2 regions of the Variovorax sp. TLI9-5A genome follow, and region 2 is predicted to be linked to the other one. Evidence: riboswitches for the same ligand, from Rfam matches in the RefSeq annotation. Region 2 holds a riboswitch; the other holds the start of a gene.
The links. A riboswitch is a leader RNA that binds a small molecule or an ion and turns the genes downstream of it on or off. The one in region 2 is predicted to bind thiamine pyrophosphate.

Region 1 (5,731 bases), 2.9 Mb from region 2:
GCCGTTTCGCAGAACGCCGAGCCCTCGCAGATCCGCGACGCGGCGCAGGCCTGGCTGATGCGGCAGGCGCGCAAGCTCTTCATCGAGCGGCTGGACCACTTCGCGCCGCTGCTCGGCGTGCGGTGGCAGAAGCTCTCGCTGTCCAACGCGGCCACGCGCTGGGGCAGCGCGAGCGCGGACGGGTCGATCAGGCTCAACTGGCGGCTGATCCACTTCCGGCTGCCGGTGATCGACTATGTCGTCGCGCACGAACTGGCCCATCTGAGGGTGATGGACCACTCGCACCGCTTCTGGGAAACCGTGGAGAGCGTGGTGCCCGACTACGACGCGCTGCGGCAGCAGCTCAAGGACGAGACGGTTCCGCGCTGGAACTGAGGCCGGGGCTCCCCGGCCTCAAGACTGGATCGAGCCAGGGCCTCAGGACACGGCCTTGATGGGGATGTACATCTCGCCCCCGCCCGCCATGAACTCCTTCGACTTCTCCTCCATGCCTTCGCTCATGGCCTGATCCTCGGCCACGCCCTTCTTCGCGGCGTACTCGCGCACTTCCTGCGTGATCTTCATCGAGCAGAACTTGGGGCCGCACATCGAGCAGAAGTGCGCCACCTTGCTCGAATCCTTGGGCAGCGTCTCGTCGTGGAATTCGCGCGCCGTGTCGGGGTCGAGGCCCAGGTTGAACTGGTCCTGCCAGCGGAACTCGAAGCGGGCCTTGCTCAGCGCATCGTCGCGAGAGCGGGCGCCCGGGTGGCCCTTGGCCACGTCCGCCGCGTGCGCGGCGATCTTGTAGGCAATGATCCCCTGCTTCACGTCGTCGCGGTCGGGCAGGCCCAGGTGCTCCTTCGGCGTCACGTAGCAGAGCATCGCGGTGCCGGCCCAGCCGATCATGGCCGCGCCAATGGCGCTGGCGATGTGGTCGTAGCCCGGCGCGATGTCGATGGTCAACGGGCCCAGCGTGTAGAACGGCGCCTCGTGGCAGTGCTTGAGCTGCTCGTCCATGTTCGACTGGATCATGTGCATCGGCACATGGCCCGGGCCTTCGATCATGGTCTGCACGTCGTGCTTCCAGGCGATCTGCGTGAGCTCGCCCAGCGTGCGCAGCTCGGCGAACTGGGCCTCGTCGTTGGCGTCGGCGCCCGAGCCGGGGCGCAGGCCGTCGCCGAGCGAGAAGCTCACGTCGTAGGCCTTCATAATGTCGCAGATGTCCTCGAAGTGCGTGTAGAGGAAGCTCTCCTTGTGATGCGCGATGCACCACTTGGCCATGATCGAGCCGCCGCGCGACACGATGCCGGTCATGCGGTTGGCCGTCAGGTGGATGAAGGGCAGGCGCAGCCCGGCGTGGATGGTGAAGTAGTCGACGCCCTGTTCCGCCTGCTCGATGAGGGTGTCGCGGTAGATCTCCCAGGTCAGGTCCTCTGCCACGCCGCCCACCTTCTCGAGCGCCTGGTAGATGGGCACGGTGCCGATCGGCACGGGGCTGTTGCGCACGATCCAGTCGCGCGTGGTGTGGATGTTCTTGCCGGTGGAAAGGTCCATCACGTTGTCCGCGCCCCAGCGGATGGCCCACACCAGCTTCTCCACCTCTTCCTCGATGCTCGAGGTGACGGCCGAGTTGCCGATGTTGGCGTTGATCTTCACCTTGAAGTTGCGGCCGATGGCCATCGGCTCGACTTCGGGGTGGTTGATGTTCGCGGGAATGATCGCGCGGCCGCGCGCCACCTCGTCGCGCACGAACTCGGGCGTGATGATGCGCGGAATGTTCGCGCCCATCGGGTTGCCCGCCACGCGCCTGGCGCGTTCCTCGTTGGCGAGGTACTCGGCCATCCATTCGCGCTTGCCGTTCTCGCGCAGGGCCACGTATTCCATCTCGGGCGTGACGATGCCGCGGCGTGCGTAGTGCATCTGCGTCACGTTGCTGCCCGACTTCGCGCGGCGCGGCGTGCGCTGCAGCGCCGAGGCGCCGGCGCGCAGTTCGGCCAGGCGCTGGGCGTCGCGGTCCTCGTTCTTGGCGCCGTCGTCCAGCGCGTGGTGCACGCGGCCTTCGTAGCTTTCGGTGTCGCCGCGTTCGGCGATCCACGCGCCGCGCACGTCGGGCAGGCCGCGGCGCACGTCGATCTCGACCTTCGGATCGGTGTACGGGCCCGAGGTGTCGTAGAGCGACACGGTCTCGCCATTGGTCAGCTGCACGTCGCGCACGGGCACGAACAGGTCGGGCCGGCTGCCCGGAATCACGCACTTGTGCGACGCGGGAAAGGGCTCGCGCGTCAGCGAAAGCAGCGAGGTGAACTTGTCGGGGGCATTCATCGGAGGCACTCCTTGTTGAGGAAAGGGTGCTCCGCAATCGCTCGGTGGTCTTCGGCAAATGCCCGTCACGGGAAGGTGGACGGACCGAAGTCAGGGAGTGCAGCTCTTCTTACGCCGGTATGACCCGGATCAAGTTCGCGGGTCGGCAGCTTTGCCATCTCAGCACGCCACATGCGTGCACCCCGGAGCGGGGCCGATTGTGCGAGCCTCGGACCGTCGCGTCAACCCGCGGGTTGTTACCGCAGGTCGCCGTCGAGGTAGTACCAGCGGCCGTCCGCGCGCACGAAGCGGCTGCGCTCGTGCAGGCGGGTGGCGGCGCCCGAGGGGCCGCGCTGGCGCGCGACGAACTCGATCTCGGCGTGGTCGGCGTCGAGCACAGAACGCGCGCGGACGTCCAGCCCGAGCCATTTGACGCCCGGCTCGAACTCGATGGAGGCCGGGCGTTTCGAGGCATGCCAGGTGGCGAGCAGGTACTCGCCGCGCTCCAGCACGAAGGCCGAATAGCGCGAACGCATCAGCGATTCGGCATCGGGCGCGGGCGTGTTGTCGAAATCGTCGAGGTAGCGGCCGCAGCACTGGGCGTGGGGAACGGGCTTGTCGCGGCGGTCGGTCCGGCCGCAGGGGCAGGGGCCGGAGAAGGACCCGGGGAGGGACCCGGGGAATGGGGCGGAGGCACTCATGAAGACCCACATTGGAACACCTCGCGGCCCTTGTGCCGAGAGGGCAAGCCCGCGGATGGGCCATGAAGGCCGATTCGCGGCGATGGCCCGCTGCACGCGCTGCGCGTCGGCGGGCTTGCGGATCAGCGCATGGCCCCGGAAACGACGGCGACAGGCCCTACCGGAACATCACCCACTCGGGCCGCACGTTGAAGCGCACCGGCAGGATGCTCACGCCCAGCCCGCTGGTGACGTACATGCGCCTGTCCTTGTGCGTGGTCCAGCCGTAGGCCCATTCGCGCGGGGCGGCGCCCGGCACGATCAGTGCGCCATAGCCCGGCACGCTCACCTGCCCGCCGTGCGTGTGCGAGGCCACCACCAGCCCGCGCGTGCGCGGCATGGTCGCGAAGCTGAAGGGGTCGTGCATCATGACCAGCGTCGCCGCGCCGGGCGGCACGCCGGCCAGCGCGCGCATCGGCTCCGAATGGCCGGTGGAATGGTCGCCGATGCCGACCACCCAGATGTCGTGGCCGGGCAGGCGCGTCGAGGCGTTCTCCAGTACGCGGATGCCCTGTGCGGTGAGTGCCTTTGCCGTGCGCTCACCGTCATGCCACCAGTCGTGGTTGCCGAGCACCGCATACACGCCCTGCGGCGCCTTCAGCTTGCCGAGCACGGCGGCCATGTCTTCGATGGGCAGGGGCTCGTCGTCTTCACCCGTACCCGCGAGGAAGTCGCCGGGCAGCAGCACCACGTCGGGCTGCGCGGTGTTGATCTCGTCGACGATGCGCCCGGCGCGCTCCACGCTGGTGATGCGCCATGCGGAGCGGGATGTGAGATGCCAGTCGCCCGCCACCGCGACCTTCATGCCGGCGGGCGCCTGCCATTGCGCCGAGCTCAGGGGCTCGACGCGTGCAGCCACCCAGCGTGGCTCGATGACGAAGCTCCAGACGGCCAATGCCGCGAGCACGAATGCCGCGGCATGCCACCAGCCCGGGCGTCGCCCTCGGCGCTCGCTCACGTCACGCCAGCGCGCGTTGGATCAGCAGCTTCTGGATGTCCGAAGTGCCTTCGTAGATCTGGCACACCCGCACGTCGCGGTAGATACGCTCCAGCGGAAAGTCGCTCACATAGCCGTAGCCGCCCAGCGTCTGGATGGCGGCGCTGCACACGCGCTCGGCCATCTCGCTCGCGAACAGCTTGGCCATGGCGGCTTCCTTCAGGCAGGGCAGGCCGGCGTCGCGCAGGCTGGCCGCATGCCAGATCAGCTGGCGCGCGGCTTCGATCTGCGTCGCGCATTCGGCAAGGCGGAAGCCCACGGCCTGCTGGTCGAAGATGGAGCCGCCGAAGGCCTGGCGCTCCTTGGCGTAGGCCAGTGCGGCGTCGAAGGCGCTGCGCGCCATGCCCACGCTCTGAGCGGCGATGCCGATGCGCCCGCCTTCCAGCGCGCCGAGCGCGATCTTGTAGCCCTCGCCCTCCGCGCCGATCAGGTTCTCGCGCGGAATGCGGCAGCCGTCGAAGTTGATCTGCGCGGTGTCGCTGCTGTGCTGGCCCAGCTTGTCCTCCAGCCGCGCCACGTTGTAGCCGGGTGCGTTCGTCGGCACGATGAACGCGCTCATGCCGCGCTTGCCCGCGCCCTTGTCGGTCACCGCGATGACGATGGCGACCTGCCCATTCTTGCCGCTGGTGATGAACTGCTTCACGCCGTCGATCACGTAGCCGTCGCCGTCCTTGCGCGCGGTGGTGCGCAGGCTCGAGGCATCGCTGCCGGCCTGCGGCTCGGTGAGGCAGAAGGCGCCGAGCATCTGCCCCTGCGCCAGCGGCTCGAGCCATTGCTTCTTCTGCTGCGCGTTGCCGTAGCGCAAGAGGATGGCGTTGACGGGGCAGTTGGTCACGCTGATGGCGGTGCTGGTGCCGCCGTCGCCGGCCGCGATTTCTTCCAGCACCAGCGCGAGCGTGAGGTAGTCGAGGCCGGCGCCGCCATGCTCCTCGGGCACGCAGATGCCGTAGGCGCCCAGCGCGGCGAGGCCCTGGTGAGCCTCCTTCGGAAAGCTGTGTTCGCGGTCCCACTTCGCGGCGTTGGGCCAGAGTTCGGCTTGCGAGAAATCGCGCACCGCGTCGCGGATGGCTTCCTGGTCGGCGCTGAGCAGCATGGCGTTGTCTCCTGTCTTTCTTGTCTTGTTCGCGCTTCTTCTATTACTTGCCGGCGCCGAGGTCCATGATGAGGCGAGCGGCCATGTAAAGGCGGCGCGGGATCGCGCTGATGTCCACGTACTCGGCCTTGTCGCTGTGGTAGCCGAAGCCGGGCAGGCCCAGGCTCTCGATCACCGGCTTGCCCGAGAGCGCCGCATAGGCCGCGTCGGTGCCGCCGCCGGTGCGCTCTTCCACGCCCAGGGTGCCGCCGGCTTCCTTGTAGTAGGCCACTGCCTTGTCGACCAGCTTCTTGCCGCCTTCGCCTGCGTTGAAAGCCGGGCGGCCGCGCGTGACGATCACCTTGACGTCGGCCTCGGGCAGCTTCTTCTGCTGCGCGCGCTCTTCGAGCGTCTTCATGGCGGCGTCGAAGTCCTCGTTGCGCGCATAGCGCACGTCGGCGTTCAGCGTGGCGCTGGCGGGAATGATGTTCGAGACGTTGCCGGCCTTGGCGATGGTCCAGTTGAAGCGCAGGTTCTTCGACTTGTCGTCGATGTTCATCGTGCGCAGCACCAGGTCGGAAGCCTCGACCAGCGCGTTCACGCCCAGCTCCGGCGCGGCACCCGCGTGCGAGGCCTTGCCGG
Region 2 (5,731 bases):
GAAGGAACAGGCCCTGCGCGAAGCGCTGGCCCAGCGAAGGTTCCAGCGTGGCGATCGCGCGGGCGTCGACGGACTGCATCGGCGCCAGCTCGGGCACCTGCGCACCGGTGTTCGCGAGCACGCGCGCGAGCCGCGTGGCCTCGGCGGCATCCTGCCGGTGCCAGAGCACCAGCGTGCCTTCGCGCTGGAAGAACACGGGCTGTGCCAGCGGCGCGAGAAGCTCCGGCCAGCGCGACAGCGCGTGCTGCCCCATGCGCACGACAGACACCGGCGCCACCGCCGATTCGGCCAGCGGCGCCAGCATGGCGGCGGCCACGCGCGCGGCAGCGCCTTCGGCCTCGGCGCTGCCAGCCTCGAACACATCGACCTTGCATCCGGCCTGCGCGAGCGTTATAGCCATCAGCCGGCCCATGAGGCCCGCGCCGAGGATGGCTACCGAGTCGAAAGGAAGGCTCATGCCAGGGCTCCTTCGCGTCGCCGATAATTTTCGGCATGACCCAAGGCACCATCCAAGAGCCCACTCAGCGCTACGCACGCGTGCTTTCCATCGCTGGTTCCGACAGCGGCGGCGGCGCCGGCATCCAAGCCGATCTCAAGACCTTCGCCGCCCTGGGCTGCTACGGCATGACGGCCATCACCGCGCTCACCGCGCAGAACACGCTCGGCGTCTCGGGCATCCACGGCGTGCCGCCCGATTTCCTCAAGGCGCAGATCCAGGCCGTGGTCGAAGACATCGGCGTCGATGCCGTCAAGCTCGGCATGCTGCATGCGCCCGAGGTGGTCGACGTGGTGGCCTGGGCCATCGACCGCTACCAGCTGAAGAACGTGGTGCTCGACCCGGTGATGGTCGCCACCAGCGGCGATCGCCTGATCGCCGCCGAGACGGTGCAGGTGCTGGTGCGCGAGCTGTTCCCGCGCGCCGTGGTCGTCACGCCCAATCTCGACGAGGCCGCCTTGCTGATCGGCCATGCCATCGAAGGCGTGGACGCGCTCGACGGCGCGGCCGACGAACTGCTGGCGCTCGGAGCGAAGGCCGTGCTGCTCAAGGGCGGCCACCTGCCGGGCAACGAAGTGGTCGACGTGCTGCTGCAGGCCGGCGGCGAACGCAGGCGACTTGCCTCCGGCCGCATCGAAAGCCGCAACCTGCACGGCACCGGATGCACGCTGTCGTCCGCCATCGCAGCGCACCTTGCACTGGGCGCGACGCTGCCCGAGGCGGTCGAACGCGCGCGCGCCTACATCCTCGGCGCGATGGCCGCCGCAGCGAACGTGAAGATCGGCGCGGGTCATGGCCCCCTCAACCACGGCTTTGCGCCAGTGCCGACGCACCGGCTGCCGTTGAAGGCCGGCTGAGCCAGGCCAGCGCGAAGGTCGCGGCCAGCGTCGGCAGCGCGGAGCCGAACTGCGGCGCCCACTTGGCAAGCGCGTGATACGCGGCGATGCCCGCGATCCAGATCAGCGCCGCACCGAAGTCGACCTTGCGCCGCGCGCCATGCGGCGAAACCGTCTCGCCGCTGCCCAGCCGGCCGATGATCACGCCGTACAGCGGCACGAACACCGAACTCAGCAGCAGCAGGAAAGGCTCCAGCGTGTGCATCGGCAGCACCAGCGCCAGCGCGATGCACAGGGCCGCCAGCAGCAGGCCCCAGCGCTTCACGCTCCAGCGCGGCAGCAGGCTGTGCGTGGAGACCGAACCCGAGTACACGTCGCCGTAGGCGTTGTCGAGCTCGTCGATCAGGATCAGGCCCAGCGCCACCAGGCCACCCTGGGCCAGCAGCAGCGCGGTGACGAGGCCCGTGCCCGGCTCGGCCACGCTCACCACCATCACGCCCAGCGCGTAGCACCAGACGTTCGCGACCGCATAGCCGATCCAGGTGCCACCGAATGCGCCGCCGAGTCCGCCTGAGCTGCGCTTGCCGTGCCGTGCATAGTCGGCCACCAGCGGCAGCCACGACACAGGCATCGCGATCACCAGGTCGAGCGCACTGAACATGCCCATCGTGCCGTCGCCGGGGCGTGCCCAGAAGGCATCCAGCCCTTTGGCCTGCAGTTGCGTCGCGAACTGCCAGGTGAGCCAGAGCAGCGACAGCACCACCAGCGGCAGCCCGAATCGGCTCACGAAGCGCCGCACCAGCCTCACCATCGAGCCAGCGAGCAGCGCCAGCAGCACCGCGCCCCACAGCAGCGTCGTCAGCACGCCGCCCCAGAAGGAGCCCAGCGCCGGACCCACCACCGTCTGGCCGATGGCCTGCGTGCCTTCCCGCATCACCACGAGCTCGAAGGTGGTCCAGCCCACCAGCTGCACGATGTTGAGCAGCACCGGCAGCCGCGCGAAGGCGCTGCCGTAGGTTGCGTGCATGAGGCCGGCGCTCGCCAAGCCGCTCTGGCAGCCCAGCCGCGCGGTCCAGGCCAGCAGGCCCGCGCCGATGCACGAGCCGAGCACGATGGCGATCGCCGCGTCGCGCGTGCCCACCGCCGGCACCAGGTAGGCGCCGATCTGCATTACCAGCAGGCCCACGCCGAGGCTGAACCAGAGCGAGGCATGGTCGTGCCAGCCGAACACGCGCTGCGAGGCGGGCAGGGGCGTCAGCGCCTCGTTCGAGACGACCGTGCTGTCGTTGCTCTTTTCGTCGTGTGCCATCCGTTTGCTCCAGTGCAAAAGGTTTGGCAGGTGGGCGAGGCCCCAGTGGCGCGGCTTTCACGCGAGAAGGCGTGAGAGGCCACCGGACCAGCTTCCCTGCGCGAGGATTACCTCAATCAGGTTCAAAGGGACTTTCTCAGCCGGACGGCAAGCCGCCCAACACCCCTAGCAAGTACGCCCCGGGAGAACCCGCGGCGCGGGCCGAAGTTTATCCGCTGCCGGGAAGCCGCAACGGCGGGCGTGCCTTTGCAGGCAGGGAAAACCCTTGGAGCACCAGCGCACCGCGCGAGAATCGCTGCCAAAGAAGTAACGACAGCAGAAGAAACGGGAGCGCATGCCGATAAGCATGCAGAAGAGGAAATGGAGAGGAACTTGCATGGCCGATAACGATTTCAAGGCCCCCCGCCTGCGACGATTCAGGGTCGACGTAGGCACCATCATCTGCGCCGTCGCGATGGTGCAGTCGCTGCTGCTGGTGGCCTTCGGCTACTGGGCGGCCGAGAAGCTGGTGTCCAAGGTGGGCACCACCGCGCACAAGATCAACCACGACCGGGTGGAGGACAACGTGCTTGCCTTCCTCGCCAAGACGGAAGGCGTCATCCGCTCCATAGCGGATTCGCCCAGCGTCCATGTCTGCGGCGAGGACGGCGAGCAGACCGCCGAGATGCTCTGGACCATGCTGGAGCAGACCCCCGAGCTCGACAGCATCAACGTGGCCACCGATCATGGTCACGTGCTGATGGCTGTGCGCTACCCTGTGCCGGCCATCCGGCAGGTGCTGCGCGGGCCCGATTTCAGCACCGAGACCTGGCACTACAAGGACTCGCCGGACTTGGACGGCGGCGATGCGAAGCAGCGCTTCGCGACGACCTCGATCTCGGCCTACCGCAGCGATTTCGATCCCGAGAAGCGCACCTGGTACCTGGAGGCCATGAAGGCGAAGGGCCCAGTGTGGACCCAGCCCTTCCTGATGAGCGACGCGCAGGAGCTTGCCATCGGCCATGCGCGGCCTGCGGGGCGCGTCGACGACGAGGGCCACAAGCGCGGGCTCGTGGTCGACGTCAATGTGTCGCTGGGACATCTGTCGAAGCTGATACGCGTCTCCGGCGCGCTGGGCAGCGGCGAGAGCGCACTGCTCAGCTCCGACCATCACGTGATCGCGCGCAGCGACCACCCCGAGCCGGTACGCAAGCTCGAGTCGCCCGACAGCGGCGTGCTCGGTGCCATCCACGCACACATGCTCGCGGCCAGCACGGCAGGTGGCGCCGACGACGTCGCCTTCTCCATCGAGTACGAAGGGCGCCGCTACCTCGTGCAGACCTCGCACCTGCCGCACACCCGCTGGCAGCTTGTGAGCTGGGAGCCCGAGGATCTGCTGCTCGGTGGCCTGCATCGCTCGGTGCTCTGGTCGTTGCTGCTGACGGCCAGCTTTCTGGCACTGTCGCTCTTCATCTCGCTGCGGCTGTCGAAGCTGGTGACCGGGCCCATCGAAAACCTCTCGCGCGTCGCGCGCCGCATCGGTCGGCTGGAGCTCGACGACCTGCCGATCGAGCCGAGCCGGGTGCTCGAAGTGCAGCATCTCAACCAGGCGCTGGACGAGTCGGCGCGCAGCCTCAAGGCCTTCAGCAAGTTCGTGCCGGTCGACATCATCCGGCAGCTCGTCGCGGAAGGGCATGCGCTGGGGCCGAGCGGATCGCCGCGGCGCATCACCGCGATGTTCACCGACGTGGAAGGCTTCACCGGCATCTCGGAGTCGATGCCGGCCGACGTGCTCGTGCGCCAGCTGACCGAGTACTTCAACCTCGCCGCGGGCATCTTCGCGCGCCACGGCGGCGTGATCGACAAGTTCATGGGCGACGGCATCATGGTGCTGTGGGGCGCACCCACCGAACTCGAAGACGCGGAGTACCGCGCCTGCGTGGCGGCGATCGAGCTGCATGCCGAGATGAACGCGCTCAACGAGAAGTGGCGCGCCGAGGGCCTGCAGGAGTTCCGCACGCGCGTGGGCATCCACACCGGCCACGTGATCGCGGGCGTGCTCGGCTCGAGCAATCGCCTGTCGTACACCGCCATCGGCGATGCAATCAACGCGGCAAGCCGCATCGAGGGCGCCAACAAGGAGCTGGGCACGCGCACGCTGATCTCCGAGGCCACCTTCGAGGGGCTGGGCGGCCGGCTCGCCACGCGCCGCATCGAGGAGCTCGCGGAGCTGCGCGGCCGGCAGACGCGCATGGTGCTCTACGAGGTGCTGGGACCTAAGCCTGCTTGACCCGGCGCGCGAAGGCTTCGAGTCCGTCGATGGTGATCTGGACGTGGCGCTCGAAGCTGCTGTCCAGCGGCACCGTCGTGCCGTTGTCCCAGCGCAGGATGAACGCCTTGTTGGCCAGCTGCGAGAGGTTGCGTGTGAGCACCGGGTGGTCGAGCGGGCGGATCGTGTGCACGCGTTCGCGCAGCTCCTCGGCCCAGGCCTGGGTGTTGTCGGCGGGCAGGGGCGAGAACTCCATCGTCAGGAAGCCCAGCATCGCGGCGACCACGCAGTTGTAGGCCTCCAGCAGCGGCTCGCCCTCGAAGCCGGCATCGGTCAGCGTGGCCAGGATGCCCTCGACCAGCTCCATCGGCAGGCTGCCGTTGGACACCAGCTGCGCCCCCAGCAGCTGCGCCACGTTCGGATGGCGCCGCACGGCGGCACGGCAGCGGCGGAAGAGTTCGGCGATCCAGTCCTTCCAGACGAGTTTGCCGGACGGCGGCGCGACCTCGGCCATGACAAGCGCGGCCACCTCGGCCAGGAGCGCCTCGCGCGTGCTCACGTGCCAGTGCACCGTGGCGGGGTAGACGTCGAGCCGGGCCGCCACCTCGCGCATGCTGAAGGCGCCGAGGCCGAATTCGTCGATCTGCGCGAGCGCCTCTTCGGCGATGCGCTGCTTCGTCAGGCCACCGCCGCCGGAGGGGCGGCCGGCAGTGCGGGGTTTCGGGGGCTGGGGGGGCTTTGGGGGCGAGGAGGACGGGGTCTTCGTCATGGTTGCAGCCATTGTGCGGCAGTCGGGTTGACTGTATAAACAAAATAAATTGAGCATCGATCAATAAACCGCG

Region 1: another riboswitch for thiamine pyrophosphate. It lies ahead of thiC (phosphomethylpyrimidine synthase ThiC); the one in region 2 lies ahead of AC1VNX_RS18830 (purine-cytosine permease family protein).

The regions. Positions count from the first base shown of each region.
Region 1 covers NZ_CP200310.1:1,051,313-1,057,043, forward strand. Annotated here, with positions in the region: gene AC1VNX_RS05135 (M48 family metallopeptidase) at 1-375, shown strand, start outside; gene thiC (phosphomethylpyrimidine synthase ThiC) at 418-2,301, opposite strand; TPP riboswitch at 2,391-2,496, opposite strand; gene AC1VNX_RS05145 (YchJ family protein) at 2,538-2,981, opposite strand; gene AC1VNX_RS05150 (metallophosphoesterase) at 3,139-3,978, opposite strand; gene AC1VNX_RS05155 (acyl-CoA dehydrogenase family protein) at 3,980-5,110, opposite strand; gene AC1VNX_RS05160 (glutamate carboxypeptidase) at 5,154-5,731, opposite strand, start outside.
Region 2 covers NZ_CP200310.1:3,991,769-3,997,499, reverse strand. Annotated here, with positions in the region: gene AC1VNX_RS18840 (FAD-dependent oxidoreductase) at 1-457, opposite strand, end outside; gene thiD (bifunctional hydroxymethylpyrimidine kinase/phosphomethylpyrimidine kinase) at 493-1,353, shown strand; gene AC1VNX_RS18830 (purine-cytosine permease family protein) at 1,298-2,641, opposite strand; TPP riboswitch at 2,718-2,818, opposite strand; gene AC1VNX_RS18825 (adenylate/guanylate cyclase domain-containing protein) at 3,018-4,910, shown strand; gene AC1VNX_RS18820 (TetR/AcrR family transcriptional regulator) at 4,897-5,658, opposite strand.